3 regions of the Arthrobacter sp. 10T416 genome follow, and region 3 is predicted to be linked to each of the others. Evidence: riboswitches for the same ligand, from Rfam matches in the RefSeq annotation. Region 3 holds a riboswitch; each other region holds the start of a gene.
The links. Region 3 has a riboswitch for S-adenosylmethionine ahead of AC1DBE_RS14100 (MFS transporter). Riboswitches for the same ligand answer to the same signal wherever they lie in the genome.
Positions count from the first base shown of each region.

Region 1: linked by a shared signal. The riboswitch ahead of AC1DBE_RS13380 (bifunctional o-acetylhomoserine/o-acetylserine sulfhydrylase) and the one ahead of AC1DBE_RS14100 (MFS transporter) in region 3 are both predicted to bind S-adenosylmethionine.
Region 2: linked by a shared signal. The riboswitch ahead of AC1DBE_RS04120 (aminotransferase class V-fold PLP-dependent enzyme) and the one ahead of AC1DBE_RS14100 (MFS transporter) in region 3 are both predicted to bind S-adenosylmethionine.

Region 1 covers NZ_JBFTHI010000013.1:17,468-24,772, forward strand. Annotated here, with positions in the region: gene hutI (imidazolonepropionase) at 1-874, shown strand, start outside; gene AC1DBE_RS13355 (phenylacetate--CoA ligase family protein) at 900-2,297, shown strand; gene AC1DBE_RS13360 (histidine phosphatase family protein) at 2,309-2,965, opposite strand; gene AC1DBE_RS13365 (CPBP family intramembrane glutamic endopeptidase) at 3,046-3,831, shown strand; gene AC1DBE_RS13370 (isopenicillin N synthase family dioxygenase) at 3,982-4,995, shown strand; gene AC1DBE_RS13375 (VOC family protein) at 5,099-5,737, opposite strand; SAM riboswitch class IV at 5,889-6,004, shown strand; gene AC1DBE_RS13380 (bifunctional o-acetylhomoserine/o-acetylserine sulfhydrylase) at 6,066-7,305, shown strand, end outside.
Region 2 covers NZ_JBFTHI010000002.1:37,199-44,503, reverse strand. Annotated here, with positions in the region: gene AC1DBE_RS04145 (fluoride efflux transporter FluC) at 1-241, opposite strand, end outside; gene AC1DBE_RS04140 (fluoride efflux transporter FluC) at 238-684, opposite strand; gene AC1DBE_RS04135 (metal-dependent transcriptional regulator) at 695-1,408, opposite strand; gene AC1DBE_RS04130 (Nramp family divalent metal transporter) at 1,419-2,714, opposite strand; gene AC1DBE_RS04125 (class I SAM-dependent methyltransferase) at 2,842-3,600, opposite strand; gene AC1DBE_RS04120 (aminotransferase class V-fold PLP-dependent enzyme) at 3,685-5,115, opposite strand; SAM riboswitch class IV at 5,149-5,262, opposite strand; gene hisN (histidinol-phosphatase) at 5,352-6,164, opposite strand; gene rsgA (ribosome small subunit-dependent GTPase A) at 6,234-7,305, opposite strand, start outside.
Region 3 covers NZ_JBFTHI010000014.1:49,536-56,840, reverse strand. Annotated here, with positions in the region: gene sfnG (dimethylsulfone monooxygenase SfnG) at 1-751, opposite strand, end outside; gene acs (acetate--CoA ligase) at 748-2,793, opposite strand; SAM riboswitch class I at 2,801-2,890, opposite strand; gene AC1DBE_RS14105 (CoA-binding protein) at 3,033-3,458, shown strand; SAM riboswitch class I at 3,557-3,646, shown strand; gene AC1DBE_RS14100 (MFS transporter) at 3,733-5,094, shown strand; gene AC1DBE_RS14095 (LLM class flavin-dependent oxidoreductase) at 5,150-6,592, shown strand; gene AC1DBE_RS14090 (acyl-CoA dehydrogenase family protein) at 6,589-7,305, shown strand, end outside.

The DNA.
Region 1 (7,305 bases), on a different contig from region 3:
CGTCGCCGAAGCCGTCGCCCAGGGCACCACCTACCTCGAGACCAAAACCGGGTATGGCCTGGACGTGGACAACGAGGCCCGCAGCGCCCGGATCGCCTCGACCGTCGCGGACGAGGTGACGTACCTGGGCGCGCACCTGGTCCCGCACGGGATGGACGCGGACGAGTACACGGACCTGGTCTGCGGTCCCATGCTTGCCGCGGTCCGGCCGTACGTGCGCTGGGCCGATGTCTTTTGCGAGCAGGGTGCCTTCACCGAGGAGCAGTCCCGTCGGGTCCTCCAGGCCGCCCGGGAAGCCGGGCTCGGCCTGCGGGTACACGGCAACCAGCTCGGCGAGGGCCCGGGGGTGCGCCTGGCGGTCGAGTTCGGGGCCTCGAGTGTGGACCACGTGAACTACCTCTCCGGAACGGACATCGACGCCCTGGCCGGCAGCTGGTCCGGCTGGGACCCGGCTGCCGGCGCCGGCCGCCGCGGCACCGTCGCAACCTGCCTGCCGGCCTGCGACCTGTCCACCCGGCAGCCGCTGGCCCCCGGACGGGAACTGCTCGACGCCGGGGTCCAGCTGGCCCTCGCCTCCAACTGCAACCCCGGAACGTCATACACGAGCTCAATGGCATTTTGCGTGACCACCGCCGTGTTGCAGATGCGGCTCAGCGTGCACGAGGCCGTCCGGGCGGCCACCTACGGCGGGGCGCTGGCCCTGGGCCGGGAGTCCGGAAACGACGCCGACGGCCAGCGTGCGGTCGGTTCCCTCGCGGTCGGGCACCGGGCAGACCTGCACCTGCTCAACGCCCCCTCCGCCACCCACCTGGCCTACCGGCCGGGCATGCCGCTCACCCACGCGGTCTGGCGAGCCGGAGTCCGCGCCCGCTGACGCACCAGCACACAGGAGGCACCCCATGGCCGGGTTCGCGAGGGAGCTGGGCATCATGCTCGATCTGCTGCGGGCCACCCGCGGCGGACCGCAAGCGCTGGCCCGGCGCCGCGACACCCGGCTCAACGCCCTGGTCCGGCACGCCAGGACCTGCTCGCCGTACTACCGGGAGCTGTACCGCGGCCTCCCGGCCGGGGACGCCGCACTTGGTGACCTGCCACCGGTCACCAAGCAGCAGCTGATGTCCCGTTTCGACGACTGGGTGACCGACCCCGCCATCACCCGGGCCGGCCTGGAAGCCTTCGTCGCCGATCCGGCCCTGGTGGGCAGCCTCTACTGCGGTCAGTACCTGGCCTGCACCAGCTCGGGAACCACCGGACACCCTGGGCTCTTTGTGCACGACCCAGCGGCCGTGGCATGCTACCGGGCGCAGGGCGCCCGCGCGCTGGCGAGCACCGCGGGCATTCGCGGCCTCCTCCCGCTGCTGCTCCAGGTGCTGCGCCGCGGCGTCCGCACCGCCGTCGTAGTGGGTACCGGCGGCCATTTCGCCGGCGCCGTCTGGCTGGAGGCCGAACGCCGCCGCAGCCGGGGCCGGGGCCGGGCCTTCCGCCTGTTCCCGGTCCAGCAGCCGCTGGAGCGGCTGGTGCAATCGCTCAACGACTTCAACCCCGCCCTCCTGGTGGGCTACCCCAGTGCCCTGGAACTGCTCGCTGCGGAACAGGACGCCGGCCGGCTGCGCATTCATCCGGTCCTCGTGGAGTCCAGCGGGGAGTCCGCCGGGGAGCCGGAGCGGCTGGCCGCGTCGCTGGGTGCCCGGGTCCACAACGTCTATGCCGCCTCCGAATTCAGCCCCATCGCGCTGGACTGTCCCGCCGGCTGGCTGCATGTCAACAGCGACTGGGTGATCCTGGAACCGGTGGACAGAGACTACCGGCCCACGCCGCCGGGGGAGGCCTCCCACACGGTGCTGCTGACCAACCTCGCCAACCGCGTCCAGCCGCTGATCCGCTACGACCTCGGCGACTCGGTGGTCGCCAGGCCCGGCCCCTGCAGCTGCGGCAACCCGCTGCCCGCCATCCGGGTGGCCGGCCGGCGCGACGACGTCCTGCACTTCGCGGATGCCGGCGGCCGCACGGTCAGCGTCCTGCCGCTGGCCATCACCACCCCTATCGACGATGCCCCGGGTGTGCACCGCTGCCAGCTGGTGCAGACCGGTCCGGAGTCCCTCCGGGTGCGGCTGCTGCTCGAACCGGGTGCCGCGCCGGAGCCGGTGTGGCAGGATGTCACGGCGAAGCTTGCCGCGTTCCTGGCTGGCCAGGGCCTGCCCGACGTGGCGCTGGTCCAGGCGGACGAGCCGCCGGAGCAGCACGGGCCTAGCGGAAAGTTCCACCAGGTCATCGGGCTGAAGCGGCCGCCCGGGTAGGGGAGCGGTGCCTAAAAGACCATCGGGGGAGCGTCCAGCACGGTCTCATCCACCCGGCGGTCCTCCCACTGGCTGAACGGCTTGTCGAGCTCGTACTTGCCCGCCCCGGTGCGCAGCAGGGTCCTGATCTCGGCGTTGTCCGGGTTGTTCAAGGACTCGAAGTACTCCACTGACCAGTGGAACCAGCGCATGCAGAACAGCCGCATGGTCAGGCCGTGGGTGACGAACAGGGCGTTCGGCGCGTACGTGGGCTTGGACCAGTGCCGGTACAGCGTCTCCATGAACGAGGAGATCCGGTCGTAGACGTCCGAGCCGGATTCACCCTCCCGGAACCGGTAGAAAAAGTGCCCGTACGCGTTGCGGAGCTCTTTTTGGTCCTCGATGTCGCCGGCGATCTGGAAGTTGGCCCAGTCCTGCTCCCGCAGCCGGGGCTCCTCGATCACGCGTTCCACCAGGGAACCGAGGCGCAGCGCCTCCAGGGTCTGGTAGGCCCGCAGGTAGGGGGAGACGTAGACGCAGACCTTCTGCCCGTCCAGTTGGTGCCGCAGCTGCCCGCCCGCAGCCACTGCCTGCTCCACGCCGAGCTCGGTCAGCGGGATCCGGTAATCGGGCACCCGGTTATAGATCGAGGTGTCGGCGTTGGCGGCAGACTGGCCGTGCCGGATCATGATGATTTTCCCGGGCGCACTCACAGGCCTAGCATAGGCGCGTGCAGCCAACTCCCGGCAACGGCAGGCAAGATAGGAGCATGTTGGTTCCCTCCCGCCGCCGGCTGCGGCTCGAAGTCTGGATTGTCCTGGGCCTGTCCCTGGGGCAGTCGGCGGTGTATTCGGTGGTGCAGCTGCTGGACAAGCTGACCCGGGCGCCGCTGGCCCAGGGCACATCCACGCTGAACCGGTCGCAGAGCAGCCGCGAATACTTCGACCTCACGTATCAGCTCCTGGACATCATCTTCGCCCTGGTGCCGGTTGCCCTGGTGATCTATTTCCTGACCGAGCTCCGGCCAACGGGCGCGGCCGCCGGGGCCGGGAGCACCGGCACGTCGGCGTTCCGGAAGCTGGGCTTCAATTTCGCCCGCCCGGGCAAGGACCTGCTGCACGGCATCGGGCTCTTCGCCCTCATCGGCGTCCCGTCGCTGGGGCTCTACGCCGCCGGCCGGGCTTTGGGCATTACGACGGCGATCATCCCCAGCGCGCTCGACTCCTACTGGTGGACCGTGCCGGTCCTGATCCTCTCCGCGATCCGGCACGGCATCGTGGAGGAAGTGATTGTGGTGGGGTACCTGCTGGACCGGTTCGGAAAGTTCGGCTGGAGTATGCCGCTGGCCATCTTCGCCAGCTCCATGCTCCGCGGCAGCTACCACTTGTACCAGGGCTTCGGCCCCTTCATTGGCAACGCGGTCATGGGCGTCATATTCGCCCTCATCTACACGCGGACACGGCGGGTAATGCCGCTCGTGATCGCCCACGCGCTGCTCGACATCGTCGCATTCGTCGGGTTCAGCCTCTTCGGGAAAGCCATCGGCCTGGGCTGAGTCAGCAGGGTCACCCCGCCGGGGTTCCGGCCTGTGGGCGGAAAATGTCTTATTTCGACACAGGACTCATCAGGACAGGGTCCCAGTCCGTAACATTGGAGCTATTCCAGGCTTCGGCTTGCTAAATACGCTGCAAAGGACTAGGTCATCTTGTCGCTTGAATCATTGCCCATCTTGGATTTCTCGCTTCTGGCTGCGGGCCCCGAAGAGGCCGCACGGTTCCGGAACGATTTGCGCGATGCCATGCGGGAGGTCGGCTTCATCTACCTCTCCGGCCACGGCGTCCCCCAGGAACTCACCGATGCCATGCTGGACGTCTCCCGGCGCTTCTTTGCCCTCCCCGAGGACCAGAAGCTCGCCATCGAGAACGTCCACAGCCCGCAGTTCCGCGGCTACACCCGCGTGGGCGGCGAGATCACCGACGGCGCCGTCGACTGGCGCGAGCAGATCGACATCGGCGTTGAGCGCGACGCCGTGGAGCCCGGGCCCGGCGTCGCCGACTACTGGCGGCTCGAGGGACCCAACCTGTGGCCCGACGGACTGCCCGACATGCAGGAGGTCGTGACCGAATGGACCGATCGCCTGAGTGAAATTTCGCTTTCCCTGCTCCGGGCCCTCGCCGTCTCGCTCGGAGCGCCCGAGGACACCTTCGACGCCGCATTTGCCGCGCGGGCCTTCCCGCTGCTGAAGATCGTGCGGTACCCGGGGGAGTCCGATCCGGAGCCCAAGCAGGGTGTGGGATCCCACCGCGACGGCGGGGTCCTGACCCTGCTCCTGGTCGAGCCCGGGAAGGGCGGCCTGCAGGTCGAATACCAGGGCAAATGGATCGACGCGCCCCAGGTGCCCGGCACGTTCGTCGTCAACATCGGCGAGATGCTCGAGCTGGCCACCAACGGGTACCTCAAGGCCACGCTGCACCGGGTGATTTCGCCCCTGCGCGGCACCGACCGGATCTCCCTGCCGTTCTTCTATAACCCGGCCCTGGACGCCACCATGCCCCGGCTGGCCGTCAGCCCGGAATTCCAGGCCCAGGCCCGCGGACTGTCCGTGGACCCCACCAACAGTCCGATCCTGGAGACCTACGGCGACAACGCCCTCCGCTACCGGCTGCGGGCACACCCCAACGTGGTGGAAGTGCACCACCCGGACCTGCTGAAGGCCTGAGCCGGGACCAGCACCGGGACCAGCGGCTTAAAGGAATTCGGCCGCCAGCGGTGGGTGGCATCATTGGCACCCGCTGCTGGCGGCCGAAGTGTAGGGGAAACCGTCAGATAGTGACGGCGCCGGAATCCGTTTCGAACGTGACGGAGAGGATCCCCGGCGTCCCGTGCGGGGCGAGCCAGTTGACGTCCACGTCCTCCAGCGGCTTGCCCACCGGTTCACCCAGCCACTCGGTGACCCGCTCGGCGGAACCGGCGATGGTGAGCGCAGACATCTTGACGCTGCTCTCGTAGGCGTTGGACGGGTGCAGCGCCGGATCGCCTTCCCACTTGAGCATGTAGGGCACCTGCGGGTCGGCGATCAGGCCGAGGATGCCGATCTGCTTCCAGACAAGTTCCCGTCCGTCAGGGAACTTGCGGTTGCCGTTGACGGCCGCGCGGCCCAGGCGTTCCTCGAACGGGCCGAGGTCGTCGACCTCGACGCACCAGCCCATCCAGCCCCCGCCGGCCGCCGAGCGTGCCCGGACGGCCTGGCCGAAGGGTGCCTTGTCCGACGCCGGGTGGTCCAGGACCTCCACGACCTCAAGGTACTTGTGCCCGGCGAGCGGAATGATCATGTTGCGGGTCCCGAACCGGGGGTGGACTCCGCCCTTGACGGCCTCGACCCCAAGGGCCGAGGCGATACGTTCGGTGGTGGCAGCCAGGCCATCCTGTTCACAGGCGTAAGAGACGTGATCCATGCGCATGCCATCATCTTGGCACTTTGTGATGGAGCTCTCAGCTTAGGGTGTCCTAACTCAGATGGGATGTCCTTTTCCGAGCCCTGCGCACGCCGTCGTTCTTCATTTTCGTCACAAACCTATCCTGCCGCCGGGACCGCTTCCTAGACTGAATCCAGGTCATGAGCGCCAGCATCAAGCCCCGGCTTGCTGGCCGGCAACCCTCCAAACGCGGCGGGGTGCCCCGGGTGAAGACCTGGCCCACCGGCGCCCGCCGGCGGGCAAGCGCGGCTGCCAGCGCCGTCCCGGCCCCGAGGCCGGAGTCGGGCTGCGCCCAGTAACAAGGAGCACTCCGATGTCCAACGCCTGGTCCTTTGAAACCCGCCAGATCCACGCCGGCCAGGAGCCGGACGCTGCCACCGGCGCCCGGTCACTGCCTATCTACCAGACGACGTCGTTCGTCTTCCCCAGCGCCGAAAGCGCCGCCAACCGCTTCGCGCTCGCCGAACTCGCGCCCATCTACACCCGGATCGGAAACCCCACCCAGGACGCCGTCGAACAGCGCGTAGCCAGCCTGGAAGGCGGCCTTGGGGCGCTCCTGCTCAGTTCCGGCCAGGCCGCCGAGACCTTCGCGATCCTCAACATCGCCGAGGCCGGCGACCACGTGGTGGCCAGTCCCAGCCTGTACGGCGGAACTTACAACCTGCTGGCCCACTCGCTGAAGAAGTTCGGCATCGAAGTAACCTTCGTCGAGGACCCCGACAATCTGGACCAGTGGCGGGACGCCGTGCGGCCGAATACCAAACTGTTCTTCGGCGAGGTGGTCTCCAACCCCCGCCAGGACGTGCTGGACATCGAGGGTATCGCGGACGTGGCCCACCAGGCCGGCGTCCCGCTGATCGTGGATAACACACTCTCCACCCCGTACCTGATCCGTCCGATCGAATGGGGTGCCGACATTGTGGTCCACTCGGCCACCAAGTACCTCGGCGGTCACGGTGCGGCGATCGCCGGCGTGATCGTCGACTCCGGCAACTTCGACTTCGGCAAGGAACCGGACCGCTATCCGGGCTTCAACACCCCGGATCCTACCTACAACGGCCTCGTCTACGCCCGGGACCTGGGGGCGGACGGGGCACTGGGCGCGAACCTGTCCTATATCCTCAAGGCCCGCGTCCAGCTGCTGCGCGACCTCGGCTCCGCCGTCTCGCCGTTCAACGCCTTCCTGATCGCCCAGGGCATCGAAACCCTGAGCCTGCGCGTGGAGCGGCATGTCGCGAACGCCACCCGCGTGGCCGAATGGCTGGAAGCCAGGGACGACGTCGAATCCGTCGCCTACGCCGGGCTGCCGTCCAGCCCCTGGTTCGAGCGCGGCCGCAAGTACGGGCCGAAGGGAACCGGCGCCGTCGTCGCCTTCAACCTCGCCGGGGGAGCGGAGGCCGGCAAGCGGTTCGTCGATGCCCTGGAACTGCACTCCCACGTGGCGAACATCGGCGACGTGCGCTCCCTGGTCATCCACCCGGCGTCGACCACCCACAGCCAGCTCTCGCCGGAGCAGCAGGCGGTGGCAGGCGTCAATCCCGGGCTGGTCCGGC
Region 2 (7,305 bases), on a different contig from region 3:
ATGTGGTCAGGCCGCCGGCCAGGCCGCTGGCCACCGCCGCCTGCCATTCCGCACCGAGGCCCAGGTGCGGCGTCACGCCAAGGGACAGCCCGATGATGAAGGACCCGACGACGTTGACCGCCAGGGTGGCCCACGGCCAGTGCGGGTGGGGTCCGGGCCGGTGCGCGAACCAGGAGTCGACGGCGAAACGGAGCAGGGCGCCGGCTATGCCGAAGGCCCCCACCAGCAACGCGGCGGTCATTGGGCAGTCCCGCTGAGGTCGGCCAAGGCTTTGCCGGACTTCCAGCCGGCCGCGGCCGCCCCCAGTCCCAGGACCAGCGACAGGGCCAGGTAGGCCAGCCAGACGGCATGGAAGCCGCCCCGGATCAGCTGGTCGACGGCCAGGGCCAGGGCCGAAAACGTGGTGAAGGAACCCAGCAGGCCCGGGCCGAGGCCGGCCCTGAGCCAGAACGCAGTCCGGGGACGGGCGATCCAGAGGGTGGTGAGGGCCGCCAGGACGAAGCTGCCCAGGACGTTGATCGCAAGGGTGGTCCAGGGGACGCCGCCTGGCGCCTCGGGGAACACCAGGCCCGCGCCATAGCGCAGTTCGGTCCCGATCAGGCCGCCGACGGCGACAGCTGCCCAGGCCCGCCAGCCCGGGAGCCCCGGCCGCGCGGCGGGGCGTGGTTGAGGTGTGCGGTTCATGGCGCGCCCCTTAACGGTCCGCGACGCTGCAGCCGGAGTGGGCCGCGTCGCTGTGGACCCAGAGGGCCGCCGCGACCTCGTCGGCGAGGTCGACGTCGCGCATGACGCCTCCGGCGCCGATGCGGACCATCAGCGGGCCGCCGAACGGTTTGCGTCCCAGGACCTCGACGTCGGCGTCCAGATCGATCTGTTCAGCGGCGAGGTAGCGGAGCAGTTCGGGGTTCTCGTCGCTGATGCGGGTGATTCGGCCGGTGTGGCCCTTATCGAGTTCGCTCATCCGGTAAGCGGGCGGCATCAGGACGGAGCCGTCCGCCGCCGGGATCGGGTCGCCGTGCGGGTCCCGGACCGGGTGGCCCAGCTTGGCAGCCATCCGCTCGATGAACGTTTCGGAGACGGCGTGCTCGAGCAGTTCCGCCTCGTCGTGGACCTGGTCCCAGCGGTACCCGAGCTCCTGGACCAGGAACGTTTCGATCAGCCGGTGCCGCCGCACCATGGAGAGGGCCAGCCGGACGCCATCGTCGGTCAGGGTCACGGCACTGTATGGTTTGTGGTCCACCAGGCCCTGGTCCTTGAGTTTGCGGACCATCTCCGAGACCGAGGAATTCGCGACGCCCAGCCGCTGGGCAAGTTGGGTGGAGGTGATCGGCTTGTCCTGCCACTCCGTAAAGGAGTAGATGACCTTGACGTAGTCCTCGATCGAGGAGGAGGGCGGACTGGTCTTCACAGTCCCCAGCCTACCGTCCGGCGGCGCCGGTGAAGGTGAGCCACAGCAGCACCAGGTTCAGCGCGACCACCAGGACGACGCTGACTATGGCGGCCACGCGGAGCGCCATCCCGTCGGCGAACTGGCCCATCAGGGACCTGTTGCTGGTCAGCACCACCAGCGGAACCAGGACGAACGGGATCCCGAAGCTCAGCACCACCTGGCTGAGGACCAGCGCCCAGGTGGGGTCGAAGCCGACGGCCAGCAGCACGACTGCCGGGATCAGGGTCAGCACCCGGCGCGTCATCAGCGGGATCCTGATCTTCAGCAGGCCCTGCATGATGGTGCCGCCGGCGTAGCAGCCCACGGAGGTGGAGGCCAGGCCCGAAGCCAGCAGGCCGACGGCAAAGACCACACCGACCACGGGGCCGAGGCTGGCGGAGATGGCCGAATGGGCGCCCTCGATGGTGTCAGTTCCCTCGACGCCGCCGAGGGTGGATGCGGCCAGGAGCAGCATGCCGATGTTGACGATGCCGGCGACGGCCAGGGCGGCCACAACGTCCCAGCGGGTGGCCCTGACCAGCCGCGACATCGCGTGCGGCGGGACGTGCAGGTGTGGGTTGGGCCGGTGCCGGTCGCGGGAGAGGGCCGAGTGGACGTAGATGGCGTGCGGCATCACGGTGGCCCCGAGCATACTCGCAGCCAGCAGCACGGTGTCCGGTCCCTGGAAGGCCGGTACCAGCCCGGCCAGCACACCACCCGGATCGGCGGGGCTGATGAACAGGCCGGCCAGGAACCCGACGGTGATGATGCCGAGCAGGAACATGATGACGAACTCGAAGGGCCGCTGCTGGTTCCGGCTCTGGACAGCGAGCAGCACCATCGAAACGCCGCCGACAATCACTGCGCCCAGGGGGAGGGGGAGGCCGAACAGCAGGTAGAGGGCCACGGCGCCGCCCACCACCTCGGCAAGGTCGGTTGCCGCGGCCACGATTTCGGCCTGGACCCAGAAGGCACGGCGCCAGGCGGGCCTGAGCCGCTCACCGAGGATCTCCGGCAGGCTTTTCCCCGTGACGATGCCGAGCTTGGCGGACTGGTACTGGACCAGCACGGCCATCGCGTTCGCGGCGACCAGGACCCAGACCAGCAGGTACCCGTACTTGGCGCCGGCGGTGAGGTTCGCCGCGACGTTGCCGGGATCGACATAGGCGATGGCAGCGACGAAGGCTGGACCGAGCAGGCCAAGCAGCGCCCTGCGCCGGCCCCTGACCTTTCGGGCCGGGGGCTGGGCATCGGGGCGGGGTTGGTGTCCTGTTACGTCCAGCACTGCGGGGCTCCCATTAAGTTTCCGAATGCCTGAACATAAAAGTTAGGCACACCGAAATCATAGGCGTGAGCGGGTGGCCCGTGCAATGGCCGTCGGCTGGATTGCCGGGGGAGTGGCCGGGTAGGGACTAGGCCTTGAAGGCGCGCCAGCTCTGCGTCAGGTAAGGCAGCGGAAGGATCTCGCCCGGAACGTGGCCGAGGTGCTCGTGCAGGTACCAGTCGAGGTTGCTAAGCACCTTCTGGCGGGTGGCCTCGCCGGCCCGCAGGTAGTAGCTGCGGGACTTGGCGAGTTCCATGAGGTCCTGCGTGCTGACCGGATCTTCCCAGCGGGTGAGGTGGCTTTCCAGCCCGGTGAACTCCGGGCCGACGGGCGGCCGGAAGTGGGGTTTGTGGACATCGCCGGCATGCATGATGCGGGAGAGCCGGTGTACCCAGGGCACGGAGGTGTCGAGCTGGTTCCAGATCAGGCCGAGGACCCCGTGCGGGCGCAGGATCCGCGCGGCCTCGGTGCTGGCCAGCAGGGGATCGCACCAGTGCCAGGCCTGGGCCACGGTGACGAGGTCGAAGGCGTCTGCCGGCAGGCCGGTACGTTCGGCGGTTCCCTCGACGGCGGCGACTCCGGGCAATGATGCGCGCAGTTGTTCCAGCATGTCCGTTGACGGGTCGATGGCCACGGTCCGGAGGCCGCGCCGGACCAGCAGCGCCGTGAACTTGCCCGTCCCGGCGCCGAGGTCGGCGGCGTCGCTGGCTCCGGCGGGTATCAGCCAGTCGGCGGAATCAGCCGGGTAGCCGGGCCGCACCCGGTCGTAGTGTTCCCCGCCGTCCTGGAAGCTTTGGCCGAGCTCCTGCCGCCGCTGGTGCTGCAGTTTTGGGCCCCCGCGTGCCACGTGTCGTCTCCTCCGGCAGCTTGAATTTGGTACCTACCGAATTTACCGCACGCGGGGGCCCGGCGCTTGCGGCCGGCGCTGGTGTCAGTCCAGCGTGCAGGGCGCCGCGCCGGCCGTGCCCGGGGTGTTGGGTGCCCAGTGCGGATAGCTGCGGGTGTCGTTGGCCGGGACCCAGCGGCCCGCGTCCACCACGTAGTCCCAGCCGAGCCCGTTGCGCCGGAGCTCCTGCAGCCCGGCCAGGAGCCGCTGGGCGTCGTCGAGGCGGGACCCGAGGCCAAAACTGGCACGGAGTGACCCGGCCGGCAGGCCCAGCCGTTTCAGCAGCGGGTGGGCGCAGAACCGGCCGTCGCGCAGGCCGATGCCATGCTCCGCCGAGAGGTAGGCGGCGACCAGGCCGGCGTCGTACCCGGCCACAGAGAAGTTGACCACGCCGATTGTTCCGGGCCCGTTACCGGCGGCGGTGTCCTCGAAAATGTGGTGGACGCTCACGCCGTCGATCCGTTCCAGTCCCTCCACCAGGAAGGACCGGATGGCGTCCTCGTGGGCGTGCCACTGCACGTCGTCGAGCGCCTCGATGACCTGGCTGGCCCGGGCCAGGGCAGCAGCCCCCAGCACGTTCGGGGAGCCGCCCTCGTGGCGCGCCGGTCCCGTGGTCCAGCTGACGGAGTCGAGCCTCGCGTCCCGCACGGCGCCGCCTCCGGCCAGGTGCGGGGTTCCGGCGTCGAGCCAGTCCGGGCGGCCCACCAGCACCCCGGCGCCGAACGGGGCGTAGAGCTTGTGGCCGGAGAACGCGAGGTAGTCGACGTCGTCCGCGCTGATGTTGATCCGGCGGTGCGGGGCCAGTTGGGCGGCGTCGACGGCGATCCGGGCGCCGAACTCGTGCGCCAGGGCGGCGAGCTCGCCGATGGGCAGGATCTCGCCGGTGACGTTGGACGCGCCGGTGACGGCGAGCAGGCTCACACCGCCGCGGGCGAGTTCCTGGCGGAGCCGCGCCACGGTGCCGGCCAGGGTGGGGGCCGCGACCACACTGCGGTGCGGGACGTTCTGCCAGGGCAGCAGGTTGGCGTGGTGTTCGATATCGAGGTAGAGCACCTCGCCGGTAGGGCGTCCGTCAGCCGCCGGGAGGCAACCGGCCAGGAGATTCAGGGAGTCGGTGGTGTTCCGGGTGAAGATCACCGAGTCGTCCGCACGGCCGCCCACAAAGCCTCGGACAATGTTCCGGGCGTTTTCGTAGACCGAGGTGCTGAGCTGCGAGGCGTAGCCTGCGCCGCGGTGGACGCTGGCGTAGTAGGGCAGGATCTCGTTGAGGTAGGCGGAGACCACGGACAGGGCCGGCGCCGACGCGCCGTAGTCCAGGTTGGCGTAGCGGACGTGGCCGCCCTGGATCAGGGGCGCCTGGATTTCAGCGCCGGACACGGCGGACAGCGGCCTGCGGGCGGCGTCGAACCGCGCGTCGGCCGGCACCGGGGCGCCGGCGGAAGAGGTGGGGTGGGTGGAAATGGTGGCAGTCGTCATGGGACCTCGCTTGAAAGGACCCCGCTCACAGGGGATCCGCGCTTGCCGGGTCCGCTCCGGACCGGCCAGGTCGTCACCCGGGGCACCCCGCCGCGAATGGAGGGTTGCCGGCCAGCAAACCGGGGTTTAGCGCTGGCACTCGTGACCTGGTTCGAGCCTAGGACATGGCGTGCCGCCCGGGAAAGGGAGGTCCGGAATGTGAAGCGTTGTGTTACGGCTGCCTGCCGCGGAGCGGGCTAGAGGAGGTCGTCGAGACCGGGGTTCAGGCGCTTGAGGACTTCCGAATGCAGGATGGAGTTCGTGGCGAGCGCGTTCCCGCCGAACGGGCCATCCTCGCCTTCCAGCGAGGTGAAACGCCCGCCGGCCTCGGTCACGATCGGGACCAGCGCCGCCATGTCGTAAAGGTTGAGCTCGGGTTCGCAGGCGATGTCCACGGCACCCTCGGCCACCAGGCAGTAAGACCAGAAGTCGCCGTATGCGCGGGTGCGCCAGACTTCCTCGGTGAGGCCGAGGAATTCGTCCAGATTGCCGCGCTGCTTCCAGCCGCCCAGGCTCGAGTAGGACAGCGAGGCGTCTTCGAGGCGCGAGACGTTGGAGACTTTGAGCCGGGTGGCGGCGGCCAGGGACCGGCCCATGTAGGCGCCGGCGCCTTTGGCGGCCCACCAGCGCTTGCCCAGGGCCGGGGCGCTGACGACGCCGACCACCGGCTCGCCCTCGTCCACGAGAGCGATCAGGGTGGCCCAGACGGGGACGCCGCGGACGAAGTTCTTGGTTCCGTCGATGGGGTCGATGATCCAGCGGCGCGAGCCGTGGCCGGAGCTGCCGAACTCCTCGCCCAGGACCGCGTCGCGCGGCCGGGAGCGGGACAGCTGGCCACGGATGGCTTCCTCGGCGGACTTGTCCGCGTCAGTGACGGGGGTGAGGTCCGGCTTCGTTTCGATCCGAAGGTCGAGCGCCTTGAAGCGGCTCATGGTCTGGGAATCTACGGAATCTGCCAGTACATGGGCGAGGCGCAGGTCATCGTTGTAGCTCGAAGCGGGTTGGCTCATGCCTCCAAGCTACCGTCAAAAAGCTCCCGGGACCGGGAGGCCACGTCGCTGCCGGCCGGGCGGACCCTGTTAGGAGACGCTGCCCAGCTCCTTGGTTTCCTGTGCTTCCATGCGCGGATCCGTGCCGAGGAGCCGGCGCAGGGAGGCAAGGCGCGCAGGGCCGGACGGTCCGGCGTGGCCGCCCTGCACCCAGGCGTCCACGCCGCAGTTAACGGCGGTGGCGTCGTGCTTGCAGCCCCGTTCGCAGTCCGCGGTGCCCGGCTCCAGGTCGGGGAACGAACGCAGGATCCGGTCCGGGTCCACGTGGGCCAGGCCGAAGGAACGGATGCCGGGGGTGTCGATGATCCAGCTGCCGGCGGGCGCGTCGTTGACCTTCAGCGCCAGGGCGGAGGAGGAGGTGTGGCGGCCGCGTCCGGTCACGGCGTTGACGCCGCCGGTGGCACGTTCGGCCCCTGTGAGCGCGTTGACCATGGTGGATTTGCCGACGCCGGAATGGCCCAGCATGACGGTGACCTTGCCGTCGAGGTACCCGCGCAGCTGCGAGACCGCGTTCTTGTCCAGCCGGGCGGACAGGCCGTCGTCCGAGCGGGCGTCGATGCCCGAGGCGGCCGAGTCGGCCGTCTTGGAAATGATGACGGGGAAGTCGAGGTGCTGATAGTTGGCGAGCAGCTCGGCGGGGTCCTTGACGTCCGCTTTGGTGACCAGGAGCAGCGGTTCGATGCCGGCGTCGTAGGCCGCCACGAGGGCACGGTCGATGAACCCGGTGCGGGGCTCCGGGTTGGCGGCGGCGACCACCACCACCAGCTGGTCGGCATTGGCGACGACGGCGCGTTCGATTGGGTCCGTGTCGTCGGCGCTGCGCCGCAGCAGGGTCCGGCGGTCCTGGATTTTGACCAGGCGGGCCAGCGTGTCGGCCTCACCGCTGACGTCACCGACCAGGGAGACGAAGTCGCCGGCCACCACGGGATTGCGGCGCAGTTCCCGGGCCCGGGCGGCAATGATCTTCCGTTCGCCGCTGCTGCCTTCGTCGACGACGGCGGTGTAGCGTCCGCGGTCCACGGTGATGATGCGGCCGGTCACGGCGTCGTCGTGGCTGGGCCGGTCCTTGGTGCGGGGCCTCGAGCCCTTTTTGTTGGGGCGG
Region 3 (7,305 bases):
GTGCGGGCAGGGCACCGCCGGCGCCGCGGCGCGTTTCCGCGGCTGCGGCCACCACTCCGGCGATGTTGTCCTTGAACCCCTCCAGGTCCTTGCCGTTGGAGAAGTACCAGTCCGCCACGCGGCCGGCCGTGGCCTGCGCCGCTGTGGAATTGCCGCCGAAGAAAATCTCCGGGTGCGCGCGGCCGGGCACGTCCACCGGGGACGGCTGCAGGGTGAAATCGGTGATGTTGTAGTACTTTCCACTCTGGCTGTAGGCCTCTTCGGTCCAGAGTCCGCGCAGCACCCGAATGAATTCCTCGGTGCGGACGTAGCGCTCATCGTGTTCGAGCCATTCGAGGCCAAAGTTTTCGAACTCGGCCTTCAGCCAACCGGAGACGATGTTCACGGCGGCACGGCCGTTGGAGATGTGGTCCGCGGTGATGATGAACTTCGCCAGGACGCCGGGGTGCCACATGCCCGGGTGCACGGCCGAGATCACCTTGAGCCGTTCGGTCGCGGCGAGCAGGGCGAGGCTGAACGAGGTCGCCTCATGCTGCTTGTCCGCGCCGTAGGAGGCTGCGTAGCGCGTCTGGGTGAGGGCGTATTCAAAGCCGGAGTCCTCGGCGATCCGGGCGAGCTTCTTGTTGTAGTCGAAGTCCCAGCCGGTGCGTTGTTCGATGGTGGAGACCACCAGGCCGCCGGACACGTTCGGGACCCAGTAGGCGAACTTGAGCGGTTCGGAGAGACGGGCGACGCTGCTGATGTCAGTCATGAGGTTCCTAACTTCTGGGGTGTGGCGGGGATGCTGTTGCGGTCACGGAGGGCGGCCTGGATGCCGGCGATCGACGGTTCGTTCTGCAGCGACGTGGTGTCGCCGAGCTCGGTGCCCTCGAAGAGCTGCGTCAGCAGCCGGCGCATGATCTTGCCGCTGCGGGTCTTGGGGACATCGGGCACAACGACGACGTCTCGCGGCTTTGCGATCGGCCCGATCGCCTTCGCCACATGCGCCTTCAAATCGGCGGTGATTCCCTCCGTGAACGCTAAGCGGCGGGAGGGGATCGCTGCCGACTCGCGGAGGACCACGTATGCGACGATGGCGTGCCCGGTTTTGGCGTCGGCGACCGGGCAGACGCCGGCTTCCACCACGTCCGGGTGGGACACGAGGGCCGATTCGATTTCGATGGTGGAGAGCAGATGGCCGGAAACGTTCAGGGTGTCGTCCACCCGCCCGAGGATCCAGATGTCGCCGTCGTCGTCGTACTTGGCACCGTCTCCGGCGAGGAACCAGCCCTGCTGCGCGTACTGGCGCCAGTACGAGTCGTAGTAGCGGGCCGGATTGCCCCACACGGTCCGGGCGATCGCCGGGCCGGGGGAGTCCACCACAATAAAGCCCTGCACGCCCGGCGGAACCGTGGCGCCGGCGTCGTCGACGATCCGGGTGCTCACGCCGGGCAGCGGGCGGGCCGCGCAGCCGGGTTTGAACGAGGAGTCGGTCGGGGCGGGCGAGAGGATGGTGGCGCCGGTCTCGGACTGCCACCAGGTGTCCACCACGGGGGCGGTTCCGGCGCCGATGTTGGCCCGGAACCAGCGCCAAGCCTCGGGGTTTATCGCCTCGCCCACCGTGCCGAGGAGGCGGATCGAGGAGAGGTCGTACGTGTCCGGGACACCCTCGGGGAACCAGCCCATCAGGGACCGGACCAGGGTGGGCGCGGTGTAGTACTGCGTCACCCCGTAGCGTTCGATGATTTCAAAGTGCCGGCCCGGGTGCGGGGTGTTGGGGGTGCCCTCGAAGATCACCTGCGTGGCGCCGTTGGAGAGCGGGCCGTAGAGCTCGTAGGTATGCGCCGTAACCCAGGCCAGGTCCGCCGTGCACCAGTGGACATCCCGGTCGCGGAGGGCAGGGTCCGGGTTGCTGAAGAGGTGCTCGAAACTCCAGGACGCCTGGGTGAGGTAGCCCCCGGAGGTGTGGACCAGGCCCTTCGGCTTCCCGGTGGTCCCCGAGGTGTACATGATGAACAGCGGCGTCTCGGCGTCGAAGGCCTCGGCGGTGTGGGCATCCGACGCGGCGCCGACGGCGTCGTGCCACCAGACGTCGCGGCCCGCGGTCATCGGGACCGTGTCCAGCTCACCGGCCGGGGTGGTCCGGTTGACCACCAGGACGTGTTCGATCGCGTTCGTGCCGGCGACGGCGGCGTCCGCGTTGGCCTTAACCGGGACGGCAGCTCCCCGCCGGAACTGGCCGTCGGTGGTGACCAGCAGCTTGGCGCCGGTGTCCTCCACCCGGAACCTCAGGGCCTCCGCGGAGAACCCGCCGAAGACCAGGGAATGGATGGCACCGATGCGGGCCACTGCCAGGGTGATGATCACGGTCTCGGGGATCACGGGCAGGTAGATGACCACCCGGTCGCCCTTGGCGATGCCGAGGTCCAGCAGGGCATTGGCAGCCTTGGCCACCTCACGCTGCAACTCGGCGTACGTGACAGTGCGGCGGTCGCCGGGCTCGCCCTCAAAGAACAGGGCCACCTTGTCCCCGCGTCCCGCCGCTACATGGCGGTCGACGCAGTTGTAGGCGACGTTGAGCTTGCCGCCGTCGAACCAGCTGATCTCCGGGCCGTGGCCGGCCGCGGGATCGGCCGGGACCCGGCGGTAGGCGGTGTGCCAGGGTTTGGTTTCGCCGGCGGCCGGCTGAGCCCAGTCGAGACGGAGCGCCTGGGTTTCCCAGAACGCCACAGAATCCGGCTCGGGCGTGGCCGCCGCGCCCGCGCCCGGGACCCGGACGGGAGCGGGCAGGGTGGACGTGGTTTCAGGGGTCATGTGCAGCACTCCATCGGTCCTGGCAGTAGCACCCTCGCCGTGGCGGGGGTTGCTGCGGCTTCATAGGTCCAGGTCCCTCAGCCGCTCGGGATGGTCACTACCTACTAGAACCGAGATGCACGATTCTGCAAAATCCAGCCACACGTTGCTGTAATATTCACTGGCGCTCCTGATGTGGTATCAAAATCAGTCATTTATTCGACAATCGTGCGCGCCGGGCGCAGGAGTAGGGTTAATGCATGGTCCACGTTAACGATCCGGCAGTCATTGAGCGCCTTATGCGAACCAAGGGCACGTGGGCGGTGGTGGGCCTGACCACCAATGAATGGCGGTCGGCCTTTGAGGTCTCCTTGTACGTCCGCGACCGTATGGGCATGGACATCATCCCCGTCAACCTCCCGGGCGACGACGTCCACGGGGAAACTGGGTACCGGTCCCTGGCGGAGATCCCCGCCGCGAAACACCCGATCGACGTCGTGGACTGCTTCGTCAACTCCGGGAAGGTGGGCGCCGTCATTGATGAGGCCATCGCCATCGGCGCCAAGGCCGTCTGGCTGCAGCTGGGCGTCTTCGATGACGCCGCGGTTTCACGCGCCACGGCCGCCGGACTGGACGTCGTGGTCAACGAGTGCCCCGCCCGGCTGGGGTGGCGGATAGGCCTCTAGCGGCGCACCCAGCACCTGCCGCACGGCGCAACGGGAGTCGGTTACAAAATGTGACCGACTTTTTCCGTATTCGCCGCCTGCCGTGTGAGATGGACTCGTAACCATCCCGAGCGGCTGAGAGATCTGGCTCTGTGACGCCGCAGCAACCCCCTCATTGAGGACGGTGCTACCGCCAGGACCGATGGAGAAGGCGCCGTCTTCCGCTCGGATTTGCGGCCCACGCGGCTTGAATCCCGGAAGCAGCGCTTTCCCGGCATACGCCAGGAGACCGCATATGAGTACTGAAACCCGCCCGCAGAAAATGACCGGGAAGGTGGCCGTTGCCAGCTTCATCGGCACCACCATCGAGGGGTACGACTTCGTCCTGTACGGCCTGGCCGCAGCGACCGTCTTCGGCCCGCTGTTCTTCGCCCCGGCCGCCCCGCTCGTGGGCACCATCGCAGCCTTCGCCACCTACGCCGTCGGCTTCGTCGCGCGGCCGATCGGCGGCGTGCTGGGCGGGCACTACGGCGACAGGATCGGCCGGAAGAGCGTGCTCGTGGCGTCCCTGCTCCTGACCGGGCTCGCGACCACGGCCATCGGGCTCCTGCCCACCTACGCCCAGCTCGGCTGGGTGGCGCCGGCGCTCCTGCTCCTGCTGCGCGTGGTCCAGGGCATCGGCTACGGGGCCGAATGGGCCGGCGCGGCCCTTATGACCGTCGAGCACGCGGCGCCGAAGAAGCGCGGACTGACCTCCAGCGCCACCCAGCTGGGCCCCACCTCCGGGATGCTCCTGGCCACCGGCGTCCTGCTGGTCCTGGAAAACTCCCTGAGCGACGAGCAGTTCCTGGCGTGGGGCTGGCGCGTCCCGTTCGTCGCGAGCCTCCTGCTGGTGGCCGTGGGCCTGGTCATCCGGCTCTCGGTCGAGGACAGCCCGGAGTTCAAGCACGTCCAGACGGTCCAGACCGTCGCGGCCCGCCCCGTGGTGGAGAGCTTCAAAACCCACCCCCGCCAGATCCTGCTGACCACCGGCCTCCGCATCGCCCAGAACGCGTTCTACTACGTGTACACCGTGTTCATCCTGACGTACCTGACCCAGGTGCCCGGCACGGACCGGAACACCGGCCTGACCGCCGTCCTGGTCGCCTCCGCGCTGGGCCTTGTCACCGTGCCGCTATGGGGCGCCCTGTCCGACCGGTTCGGCCGCCGCTCGGTCTATCTCTTCGGCGCCGTGGCCAGTGCTGCGGCGATCATCCCGTTCTTCTGGCTCCTGGACACCGGCAACATCCTGCTGATCATCCTCGGCGTCGTCGTCGGCCTCAACATCGGCCACGACGCCATGTACGGCCCGCAGGCGGCGTTCTTCTCCGAGCTGTTCAGCACCCGCGTCCGGTTCAGCGGCGTCTCCATCGGCTACCAGATCGGTTCCGTGCTCGGCGGCGGCCTGGCGCCGCTGGTGGCGACGGCCCTGCTGGCGGCCGGCGGCGGAAACCCGGTCTGGGTAGTCGTTTACTTCCTGGCGGTCTCCGCGATCACCATCGTCGCGACCCTGAAATCCCCGGAAACGAAGGACCGCGCCCTCGGAGCGACCGAACTGCCGGCCGAGGCACCCGCCGCCGCCGTACCCGCAGACCGGGAACCCGCCGTCGTGCGCTGACGACAGCCGCCGCGAACCCACATTGCCTGATTCACTTTGCACGGAAAGGGGCCCTATGGCCACCGTCGATACCGCACACTCCGAGGGACGTCCAAGGCTGCTGCTGAGCGCCTTCGTTATGAACACCACCAGCCACATTATGGGCGGCCAATGGCGGCACCCGGCGGCGCAGCAGCACCGCTTCAACGAACTGGAGCTGTGGACCGGCCTGGCCCGGCAGCTGGAGGACGCCAAATTCGACGTGATGTTCTTCGCGGACGTGGTGGGGCTCTACGGCAACGACGACGGCGGCTGGGCCGGGCATTTGCGCCGCGGCATGCAGGTCCCGGCGAACGATCCCCTGATCCTCCTCGGCGCCCTCGCCGCGACCACACGCCACCTCGGCCTGGCCGCGACGTCGTCGGTGGTCCAGAGCCACCCGTTCCAGTTCGCCCGGCAGATCTCCACCCTGGACCACCTTTCCCAGGGCCGTGCGGCGTGGAACATCGTGACCAGCGCGGCCGAAAACGCCCACCGGAACTTCGGCGACGGCCTCGTCGCGCACGATGACCGCTACGCCTGGGCCGACGAATACGTGTCCGCCGCGTACAAACTGTGGGAAGGGTCCTGGGACGACGGCGCGCTGGTGCAGGACAAGGAAAACGGCATCCACGCCGATCCGGACAAGGTCCACAAGATCTACCACCGCGGCGACCGGTACTCGATCGACGGGCCGCACCTGTCCGCGCCGTCGCCGCAGCGCACGCCCGTGCTGTTCCAGGCCGGGAGCTCCGGCCGCGGGCAGCAGTTCTGCGCCGCCCACGCCGAAGCCACGTTTATGCTCTCCCCGAACCCGGCCGCCGCGGCCGAGTACACGGCCTCGGTCCGGCAGCAGGCCGTGGCCGCCGGCCGGCTCGCCGGGGACGTAAAGTTCTTCCAAGGGCTGCACTTCATCGTCGGCAGCACCGAGGCCGAAGCCGCGCGCAAGGCAGCGGACCTGGACGAGTACCTGGATTCCGGCGCGCTGATCGCCCACATCGGTGGCGGGGCCGGCGTGGACCTCGGCGGCCTGGACCTCGACACCCCGCTGGGTGAATTCCACACGGAAGGCACCCAGGGGCACCTGGACAGCCTGCGCAGGTCCGTTCCGGGCGGCAACCCGACGCTGCGGGACGTCGCGAATTTCCGCAGCCGGGCGCACCGGGTCCTCGGCACCCCGGAACAGATCGTGGACCGCCTCGAGGAGTGGCAGGACGCCGGGGTGGACGGGATCAACATCATCAACCAGCTGATTCCTGACTCCTACACCGACTTCATCGAACAGGTCCTGCCGGAGCTGCGCCGCCGCGGCCTCGCCCAGGAGGAGTACGCCGAGGGCACGCTCCGCGAAAAACTGTTCGGTACCGGGGGGAACGGCGCCGCCCTCAACGACCGGCACCCGGCCCGCAGCTACCGCGGTGCCTTCACGGCCAGCTCGGCAACGGCCGAGCAGGCCCAGACCCTGGAGGCCGCACGATGAGCGAGGCACTGACAACCCCCGGCACCTCGGCGGATACCTTTGCAGGCGCTTCTGCCGAGGCCGCATACGAGAAGCTGGCGCAGCGTTTCCGGCCCGTCTTCGCCCGCATCGCAGAGGGCGCCCTGGCCCGGGAGCAGGACCGTGTCCTGCCGTTTGAGCAGGTCCGCTGGCTGAACGCCGAGGGCTTCGGGCGGCTGCGGGTGCCGGTTGAACACGGCGGCGACGGGATCGGCTTTGAGCCGTTCTTCCGGTTGCTCATCGAATTGGCGGAAGCGGATTCCTCCGTGGCCCACCTGTACCGCTCCCACTTCGCGTTCGTCGAGACGGTCGGCCTGGAGTCGGCCGCGTTCCGGGAGCGCTGGTACCCGAAAGTGGTGGCCGGCCAGATCTTCGGGAACGCGGCCACGGAAAAGTCCGGAAACGCCCTGGGGACGACCGGGACCACACTGACGCCGCACGGCGGGGACTGGCTGCTCAACGGCCGGAAGTTCTACACCACGGGGACCATTTTTGCCGAGTGGATTGCCGTTATGGCCAGCACCGAAGGAGTGGAGGGCCGGCAGTACGCCGTAGTCAGCACCACCCAGCCGGGCGTCGAAATCCTGGACGACTGGGACGGGTTCGGCCAACAGCTCACCGGAACCGGCACCACCATCTTCCGGGACGCGCTCGTTCCTGACGCCAACATCATCCGGCGCTCCGAATCCACCACC